One region of the Streptomyces sp. NPDC006691 genome, then DNA from elsewhere that is predicted to be linked to it. Evidence: riboswitches for the same ligand, from Rfam matches in the RefSeq annotation. Region 1 holds a riboswitch; each other region holds the start of a gene.

Region 1 (2,193 bases):
ATCCCGCGCGGCGACGGCACCGTACGCCTGGTGAACCGGGGCCACCCCGAGCCGTTCCTGCTCCACCAGGACGGGTCCCTCGACGTGCTCGTGCCGAGCGAGCCCGCGCTGCCGCTCGGCATGGCCGACCTCGGGGTGTGGCCGGACCGCTCGGACGTGCGCCCCTTCCCGCCCGGTTCCACGCTGCTGCTCTACACGGACGGGCTCTCCGAGGCGCGCGACGAGGCGGGCGTCTTCTACCAGCCCGCCACCCGCCTCCGCGGCGCGATCTTCCCGGGCCCGGACGAGGTCCTGGACGCGCTCGTCGACGACGTACGCCGCTATACGGGCGGCGGCACGAGCGACGACATGGCGCTGCTCGCGGTGGGCCGGCCGGCCGAGGGCCAGCCCGACCGGCGGCGCACGGTGACGATCGTGAAGTGAGGCCCGGCGAACGGCCGTGGGGTGTCCGGCGAGTGGCCGTGAGGGTGTCCGGCGAGTGGCGGTGAGGGTGTCCGGTGGGCGGCTGTGGGGGAGTCCGGTGAGCGGTCGCGCGCGGGGCTGGCGGGCGGCCGTGAGAGGGGCCGGTGAGCGCTCCGCCGGGCCGTCACGGTGGGTGCCCGGAAGGTCTCACTGCGCATAACAATTGACACACCGTCAGAAAACGCGTGTGACGCGAGCGACTCTGAAAGGCCGTCAACTCGCCCGTTTTGCCCTGGCAATGGGCACTAAGTCCACGCCTTGGCCGTTAATGATCAGTGGGAACGGCTTGGAATCCGCCCCCGCTGTCTATTAACGTTCGATAACGCAGCGCGGTCGTCCCAGCCGCCGCCAAGGCGGCACCGCGCGCCTGCGCCGAATCCCCTTCGGGGAACCGGGGAACCACCAACTTGGGGTGAATCGGACGTCCGTCATGGGCGCTCGTAGGAGACCTTCCTGCTCCGAACCCGTCAGCTAACCCGGTAGGCGAGAAGGAAGGAAAGGAGCGCCCCCCGTGGCGTCCAGCGAGCCTGCCCTCGGCACCCCCCTCCCTCCCGTTTCCCTGTACGGGGACGCACCCGGCGAGAACGAGACCTGGGAGGAGTGGGACCCGACCGAGGAGTCCGTACGTCCGGTCCGGGGGAGACACAGAGTCGCCAAGCAGCGTGGCGGACTCGCGCGCAGCTCCACCGTCCTCGGGGTCGGCGTCATCGCGGCCGTCGGTGCGGGCGGCATGGCCACCGCGCAGGCCAAGCCGCCGGTCTCCATATCCCTGCCCGACTCCATCAGCGAGAACCTGCCCCACCTCGGCTCGCTGCCCGGCGTCGGCGAGCTGGTCGCCTCGCACGACACCCCGAGCAGCCCCACAACCGCTGCCGCGCAGGCCGAGCAGAAGATCGCCGCCGCGCCGCTGACCATGACCGGCCTGACCACGAGCGAGGCCGAGCAGGGCGCCACCGACGCGGGCGAGGCGCTGCGCGCCCGGATCCTCCAGCAGGCCGCGCAGCAGAAGGCCGGGGCCGTCGCCGAGGCGAAGGAGGCCGCGCAGAAGGCCGCGGCGGCGAAGGCGGCCGAAGAGGCCAAGGCCAAGCAGGACGCGGCCGAGGCGAAGGCGGCCGCGGAGAAGGAGGCGGCGGAGGCCGCGGCGGCGAAGAAGGCGGAGGAGGAGCGGCTGGCCAAACTCGCCGCCAGCTACTCGCTGCCGGTCGGTTCGTACACGCTCACCTCGACGTTCGGCGAGGCCGGCTCAATGTGGTCCTCCGGCCACCACACCGGCCTCGACTTCGCCGCGCCGACGGGTACGCCGCTGAAGGCGATCCACTCCGGGACGGTCAAGTCGGCGGGGTGGGCGGGGGCGTACGGGTATCGCACGGTCATCGAACTCGATGACGGGAGCGAGCTCTGGTACTGCCACCAGTCGTCGCTCGCGGTGAGTGTGGGGCAGAAGGTGGCTACGGGGGATGTGATCGGGCGGGTCGGGGCGACCGGGAACGTCACGGGGCCGCATCTGCACCTGGAGGTGCACACGCCGTCCGGTACGGGCATCGACCCGATGACCTGGCTCCAGTCGAAGGGGCTCAACCCCTGAATGCCTGAACCCCTGAACCCCTGAATGCCTGAACCCCTGAATGCCTGACTGCATAAACACCTGGCAGTCGTTTGAGGACGAGCTGCCCTGAGGCGCGAACGGGGGTTGGGGGCCCGGAGCCTCCCTGGGGTCCGGCCCCTCTCTGG
Region 2 (2,193 bases), on a different contig from region 1:
CGCGGCCGCGGTGCGTGCCTTCTACGAGGCGTACGTGCGCCCCTCGACGGCCGTCACCGTGGTCGTGGGCGACCTCGCGGGCACCGACCTCGACGCGATCCTCGCGGACACCCTGGGCGACTGGACCGGCAACACCGCCGAGCCGCGCCCCGTCCCGCCGATCACCGCCGACGACCGGGGCCGGGTCGTCATCGTGGACCGCCCGGGCGCGGTCCAGACCCAGCTGCTCATCGGCCGTATCGGCCCCGACCGCCACGACCGGGTCTGGGCGGCCCAGGTGCTCGGCACGTACTGCCTCGGCGGCACCCTGACCTCGCGCCTGGACCGCGTGCTGCGCGAGGAGAAGGGCTACACCTACGGCGTGCGGTCCTTCGGCCAGGTGCTGCGCTCGGGTCCGGACGGCGGCGCCTCGATGCTCGCCATCACCGGCTCGGTCGACACCCCGAACACCGGTCCTGCCCTGGACGACCTGTGGAAGGTGCTGCGCAAGCTCGCCGCGGAGGGGCTCACGGACGCCGAGCGCGAGACGGCCGTGCAGAACCTGGTGGGGGTCGCGCCGCTCAAGTACGAGACCGCGGCGGCCGTCGCCGGGACGCTGGCCGACCAGGTCGAGCAGTTCCTGCCCGACGACTACCAGGCCCAGTTGTACGCCCAGCTCGCGGACACCGGGACCGTGGAGGCGACGGCGGCCGTCGTCAACGCCTTCCCGGCCGACCGGCTCGTCACGGTCCTGGTCGGCGACGCGGCGCAGATCGCGGAGCCGGTCAAGGCGCTCGGCATCGGCGAAGTCACCGTCGTCACGGGCTGATTGAGGCCCCCGGCCCGCCGGGCGGGGCGCGGGACGGATGAGGACGCGGAGGACCCCGGAGGCGGACGCGCCGCCGGGGTCCTCCCGTATGTCCGGTTTATTGGGGAGGTTGCCTGTCTGTCATGTGGCGTGCGCTACAAAAACCTGTGTGTGTTTGGTGATTGAAAGACGAGCCGTTTAGCGTCGTTCCCGCTGTCCGTCACCACCCGTCGCAGCCGCGGCACCGGACAGTGATCGCCGAGTCCCCGATGGCGCGAGCCAGGGGAGCCGGGGACCCACTCAGTCCCTGGGGTGAATCGGACGCCTCCGCCCGCGGAGGAGCCCGTAGGAGACCTTCCTGCTCCGAACCCGTCAGCTAACCCGGTAGGCGAGATGGAAGGAAAGGACACCGCCGCTACATGGCGTTCACCCGTGCCACCGGGAAGCACCGCGCGCCCAGCCGCATGACGCGCCGCAGCGCGAACATCGCGGGCATCGCCACCCTGGCCACCGCCGGAGTCGTAGGCACCCTCGCCTCCCCGGCCGTCGCCGCCCCGGGCAGCACCACCGACACCGGTCTCAGCCAGGCCATCGTCATCGGCGACTCGATCGCCGACCAGCTGGGTGCCCAGGCCGACGCGCAGAAGCAGGCCGTCGCGAAGGCGCGGGCGCAGGCCGAGGCCGAGGCCGCCGCCCAGCGCAAGGCCGAGCAGCGTGCCCAGGAGGCGCGCGAGGCCAAGGAGCGCGCCGCGCGCGAGGCGGAGCGCAAGCGCCTCAACACGTTCGTGGCCCCCATATCCGGCAGCTATGTGTCCACCGGCTACAAGACCGGCGGATCGCTCTGGTCCTCCGGCAGCCACACCGGCATCGACTTCCATGCGGGGATCGGCACTTCGGTCCACGCGGTGGGTCTCGGCACCGTCGTCGAGGCCGGTGACGGCGGCGCCTACGGCAACAACATCGTGATCCGGATGCACGACGGCACGTACACCCAGTACGGCCACCTGTCGGTCATCCAGGTCTCCGTCGGCCAGTCCGTCGAACCGGGCCAGCAGATCGCCCTGTCGGGCAACACCGGCAACACCACCGGCCCGCACCTGCACTTCGAGGCCCGCACCGGGCCGGAGTACGGCACGGACATCGACCCGATCGCCTATCTGCGCTCGCACGGCGTCGGCGTCTGAGCCGTCCCCGGCGCACCCCCGCGCATCCCGAAGGCCCCCGGCACCGAGCCGGGGGCCTTCGGCATTGGCCAAAAGATATCCCTTGGTTCCGGCCCGTCACCCGGAATTAACACGGCCTGCAATAGGGTCGCGAAAAAGCCTTGGTCGACCGCGTTCCGCGGGGAATGAAGCGGAGGTTCGCCATGCGCATTCCGGCGCATTCGGTATGCACGGCCATACGCG
Region 3 (2,193 bases), on a different contig from region 1:
ACCACCACATCGCCCGCGTGCACGCGTACGCCGCCGCAGCGCACCGGCTCGTTGAGCGGGGCCACCGCCTTCTTGGCGCCGGGGACGGGGACGACGCCCCGGGCGAAGACGGGGAAGCCGGCCGCGCGCACCTCGGCGAGGTCCCGGATCACCCCGTCGACCACGAAGGCGGCGATGCCCCGGCGCTGGGCCACTGCGCACACGTTGCCACCGGCGAGGGCGTAGTCCAGATCGCCCGACTCCACCACGACGACCGAACCGGGCTCGGCCCGGTAAATGGCCGCGTGCAGCATGAGATTGTCACCGGCGGGACAGCGGACGGTGAATGCGGGCCCGGCCGCACGAGGCGTCGGGGCCCACAGCGGGCGAATTCCGATATCCATGACCTGTCGGCGTCCCACGACGTCGGCGAGCGTCGTCGGGGGAATGTCCTTGAATTCGCTGAAGTCGTTCATTCTCTTCCTGACGGTCGGTAGTTGACGCGTGCTTATTCTTTTTCTCACCGGCCGCCGGTCGGCCGGTGCGGGTTTGACGGTACGTGACGGGGCTTGCGCGTCCCGCGAGTTGAACGGCATGGGCGGTGCCCGATGTCGTGACGGGCGCTGGGATCCGAGCGGACGGCCGCGCACGGTTCGGAGAAGAGCGCATTGATCACTGCTTCGCCTCTCTGCCGGCTCCCGCTGCCGGACCCGTGTCCCATGCCGTGGGGGAGGGGCCAGGGATCATGATCCCCGACAAGGGCCACGAGGGCGTGTGTGCTGCCGCACACAGGGGGCGGGGCCACCTTCTGCGTCCGCAATGTCCTATATAGAAGGTAATGCGTGTCGGGTTTCGTGTCGCGAGAATGTCCAAATTGGGGCTAATGGGTAGGACTCGCCTCGTTTATCGCCGGCCTCTGCGGTTGCGCCACCGGCGAGTGAATTGGGTCACGTGGGGCCCGTCGGGTCCGCGGGGTCCGTGCCGGGCATTTCGGTTCGGTTGAAAGCGAGTTGAGGGTGCCCGGCGGACCGCCCGGCTCGGGAGAATTCGAGTTGATCTATATCCGCGATCATCACTCGCGAATTCCCGCCTTGTTTCCGTCGGGGCTATTCGTCTACGTTCACCGTCAATCCGGAAGGAACGCCGAATCCTGCCGCCGTCCGGAGCCGCCCAGACACGTACGGCAGGAGCGGGGGACCCAGGTAAGCCGCCGATCCGGATTCCGGACCGGCTGGGGTGAAGTCGCGTGCATCGCGACCGGACAGCTCCCGTCCGAACCCGACAGCTCACCTCGTAGGCGACGGAGAGGAAATACACCATGCCTGCAAAGGGCAAGCACCGCCGTCCCAAGTCCCGCTCGTTCGCCCGGGGCCTCGCCGTCGCGAGCACCGGCGGCGCAGTCCTGGCCATGCCGGTGATCGGCGCGACCACGGCCTCCGCGGCCCCCGCGGCGGTCCACTCCGCCGTGGCCAAGCCGGTGGCGGCGGTGAAGGCGGCGCCCACGAGCTACGCCGTCGTCGACGGGGACTCGCTGGCCAAGATCGCCGACGCGCTCCATGTGAGCGGTGGCTGGAAGCAGCTCTACCAGGACAACCAGAGCGTCATCGGCGGCAACCCCGCGCTGATCCGCCCCGGCATGAAGCTCACCCTCGGCGCCCCCGCGGCGACCACCGCCCGCGACGCGTCCGCCGCCCGCGCGGACCGCTCGGCCCGGACGACCGACCTCACCGCGACCGCCACCGTAGCCAGCACCACCACGTACGCGAACAACCTGGACGGCTGGATCAGGCAGTCGCTGGCCATCATGGCCCAGCACGGCATCCCGGGCAGCTACGACGGCATCTACCGCAATGTGATGCGGGAGTCCTCCGGCAACCCGATGGCCATCAACAACTGGGACTCCAACGCCGTGGCCGGAACCCCCTCCAAGGGACTTCTCCAGGTCATCCAGCCCACCTTCGCCGCCTTCCACGTGCCGGGCACCTCCACGGACCTGTACGACCCGATCGCCAACATCACCGCGGCCTGCAACTACGCCGCCAAGACCTACGGCTCGATCGACAACGTCTTCGGGGCCTACTGACGGTCCTCGCGGCCGGGTGCTCCCGCGGTGACGGGAGCGCCCGGCCGTGCCGCACCTCACGCGGCCCCCAGCGCGCGCCCGGCCCTGTCATCGGCCGGGCGCCGCGCCGTTCCGGGCCAGGACGGCCCTGG
Region 4 (2,193 bases), on a different contig from region 1:
GGCGATGGGTAAGTGTGAGCCCAAATACGCTCTGCCGTCGGACAGTTCACCGCTTTGAGCGACAGATATATGCATATCTTGGTGGATCGCACCCGAGACCGGCACGATGAGTGGCACTCTGGCGCGAAGCACAATCCGAGGCCGTAGTCGTCTTCGCGAGCGCTCTTCCGCCACGAGTCAACTGCCGGTCCGGGTGGGAAAGGGACAGCGTCGCCATGGCAGACCACCTCGAAGCAACCGTCACTCTGCCGAGCGCCCCCGCCTCGGTCTCCGCGGCACGGCGGTATGTCGCCGGGGTCCTCACCGAATGGGGCCTGCCCTCCGGCGCCGAGGCCGCCGACACGGTTCGGCTCATCGTCTCGGAGCTCGCCACCAACGCGGTCCAGCACACCTTCGGCCAGTCGCCCACGTTCACCGTCGACATCCGGCTGGAACGCGAGGAAGAGCTGCGGATCGGCGTCACCGACAGCCATCCGCGCTGGCCGAAACGATTGCCCGCGGCCGTTCAGCAGGACAACGGCCGGGGCATGGTGATCATCCGCTGGCTCGCGGCCGAGTCCGGCGGCCGGCTCTCGGTCGCGCCCACGGCGGACGGCGGCAAGACGGTCTGGATCGCCCTGCCGTGGACGGCGTCGGTCCAGAGCGGCTAGCCGGCCCGCGAGGCCCGTCGGGCCCGTGAGGCGGCCCGGGCCGCCCGAGGCCCGGTCAGGCCCGTCAGGTCCGCGAGGCGCGCCCGGGAGCCCCCGGTGGGCCCGGCGCGCACCGGGGACCGTCCGACGGGGCGTCAGCCCACCCGCCCGTACCAGACGGCGCTGCTCCAGATCCGCTCCAGGCGGACCACGGCGCCGGTCTTGGGGGAGTGCCAGATGCGGCCGTTCCCGGCGTAGATGCCGACGTGGTAGACGCTGCCTCCGGAGTGGAAGAAGACCAGGTCCCCCGCCTTGCGGGCGGACGCGGTGACATGCCGGGAGCTGTTGTACTGCTGCTGCGCCGAGCGCGGCAGCTTGCGGCCCGCCTGCTTGAACGAGTAGAGCGTGAGCCCCGAGCAGTCGAAGCGGGAGGGGCCGGAGGCGCCGTACTGGTAGGGCGATCCCTTCTTCGACGCGGCCACGTGGAGCGCCCGGGAGGCCACGGCCGCGGCGCTCGCCCCGGACGTGCCGCCCGGAGCCAGCGTCGTGCCGCCCGTGATGGCGAGGGTGAGGGCACAGACGGTGCCGAGCCGGACCGTCAGGGACGGGACGTGTGTCTGCGCGGTCATGCGCAACCCTTCGTCAAACCGCCTGCGAAGGATGACCTGTCGGGTTCGGACTGGCGAAGATGCCCGGCCGCGCGAACGGCTTCACCCCGAGGGACGGCCAAGGCTCGGCCGCCCCGAAGAAATCGGGTCCTCCACTCCTGCCGGTCCACTCCTGTCGACCAGACGTCCGGAACGGCGGCAGGACTCGGCGTCCGCCCGGACCGCCCCGCCGCGGTGGCGGGGGCTTGTCGTCTCAGGGATCTTCACGCACCGACTGTCGGATTTGCGGCCCGAAACGGCTTTCTGTGAGGCTCCTCACGAGTGCCCCATTCGGGTGGACACGGGCGAATGCATGCTGCTCCAAACGGGCTTGGCGAGCCTCGTACCTGCGAAGAAGGATCGTTTCAGCACGGCGGTCACGGGCCGTAAGCGGCTCATAAGGGTCAGGGAAAAGTGCCGCCGGTGAGCCGAACGGGGGTAGCCCGTTTGGTTCGTTTCGCGCGGTGTTCGAGCGCGTCGCGTATCCCCGGCCCGCTCACAGCGTCGACTGCGGGGGGACCGCGAGCCGTCCCGCGCGCCGTTCGCCGTCCAGCACGCGCAGTGCCCGCGTCAGCGTCGGCGCGTACACCCGTGTCTCGCCCCGCGCGTGCATCAGCGTGAGGGCGTCCTTGAGCTCGGCGGCCCGGACCACCAGCGCCTGGGCCGCCCGTAGGGCTCCGTAGGTGTCATGGCCGTGGGCCGGGTTGATCCGGCCGAGCAGATCGACCACCGCGAGATAGGAGTCGATGAACTCGGCCTCGGCGCGCGTGAGCGCGGGCAGCGGCGGAAGCTCCGGTGGCAGCACGGCACCTCACCTGCCGTGCCGGGACGTCTTGCGGCTTTCGAGCACGTGGTCGGCGAGTCCGTACGCCACGGCCCCCGCGGCGTCGAAGACCACGTCCCGCTCGATGTCGGCG

What was found. Region 1 has a riboswitch for cyclic di-AMP ahead of ACFYNP_RS30725 (M23 family metallopeptidase). Riboswitches for the same ligand answer to the same signal wherever they lie in the genome.
Region 2: another riboswitch for cyclic di-AMP. It lies ahead of ACFYNP_RS21430 (M23 family metallopeptidase); the one in region 1 lies ahead of ACFYNP_RS30725 (M23 family metallopeptidase).
Region 3: another riboswitch for cyclic di-AMP. It lies ahead of ACFYNP_RS15940 (transglycosylase SLT domain-containing protein); the one in region 1 lies ahead of ACFYNP_RS30725 (M23 family metallopeptidase).
Region 4: another riboswitch for cyclic di-AMP. It lies ahead of ACFYNP_RS15095 (C40 family peptidase); the one in region 1 lies ahead of ACFYNP_RS30725 (M23 family metallopeptidase).

Annotation. Positions count from the first base shown of each region.
Region 1 covers NZ_JBIAGW010000019.1:22,765-24,957, reverse strand. Annotated here, with positions in the region: gene ACFYNP_RS30730 (PP2C family protein-serine/threonine phosphatase) at 1-423, shown strand, start outside; cyclic di-AMP (ydaO/yuaA leader) riboswitch at 823-963, shown strand; gene ACFYNP_RS30725 (M23 family metallopeptidase) at 974-2,047, shown strand.
Region 2 covers NZ_JBIAGW010000009.1:185,949-188,141, reverse strand. Annotated here, with positions in the region: gene ACFYNP_RS21435 (M16 family metallopeptidase) at 1-808, shown strand, start outside; cyclic di-AMP (ydaO/yuaA leader) riboswitch at 1,034-1,193, shown strand; gene ACFYNP_RS21430 (M23 family metallopeptidase) at 1,207-1,971, shown strand; gene ACFYNP_RS21425 (GntR family transcriptional regulator) at 2,154-2,193, shown strand, end outside.
Region 3 covers NZ_JBIAGW010000006.1:100,721-102,913, reverse strand. Annotated here, with positions in the region: gene ACFYNP_RS15945 (RraA family protein) at 1-455, opposite strand, end outside; cyclic di-AMP (ydaO/yuaA leader) riboswitch at 1,111-1,294, shown strand; gene ACFYNP_RS15940 (transglycosylase SLT domain-containing protein) at 1,298-2,062, shown strand.
Region 4 covers NZ_JBIAGW010000005.1:403,728-405,920, reverse strand. Annotated here, with positions in the region: gene ACFYNP_RS15100 (ATP-binding protein) at 216-650, shown strand; gene ACFYNP_RS15095 (C40 family peptidase) at 785-1,258, opposite strand; cyclic di-AMP (ydaO/yuaA leader) riboswitch at 1,263-1,458, opposite strand; gene ACFYNP_RS15090 (hypothetical protein) at 1,773-2,081, opposite strand; gene ACFYNP_RS15085 (ATP-dependent Clp protease proteolytic subunit) at 2,088-2,193, opposite strand, start outside.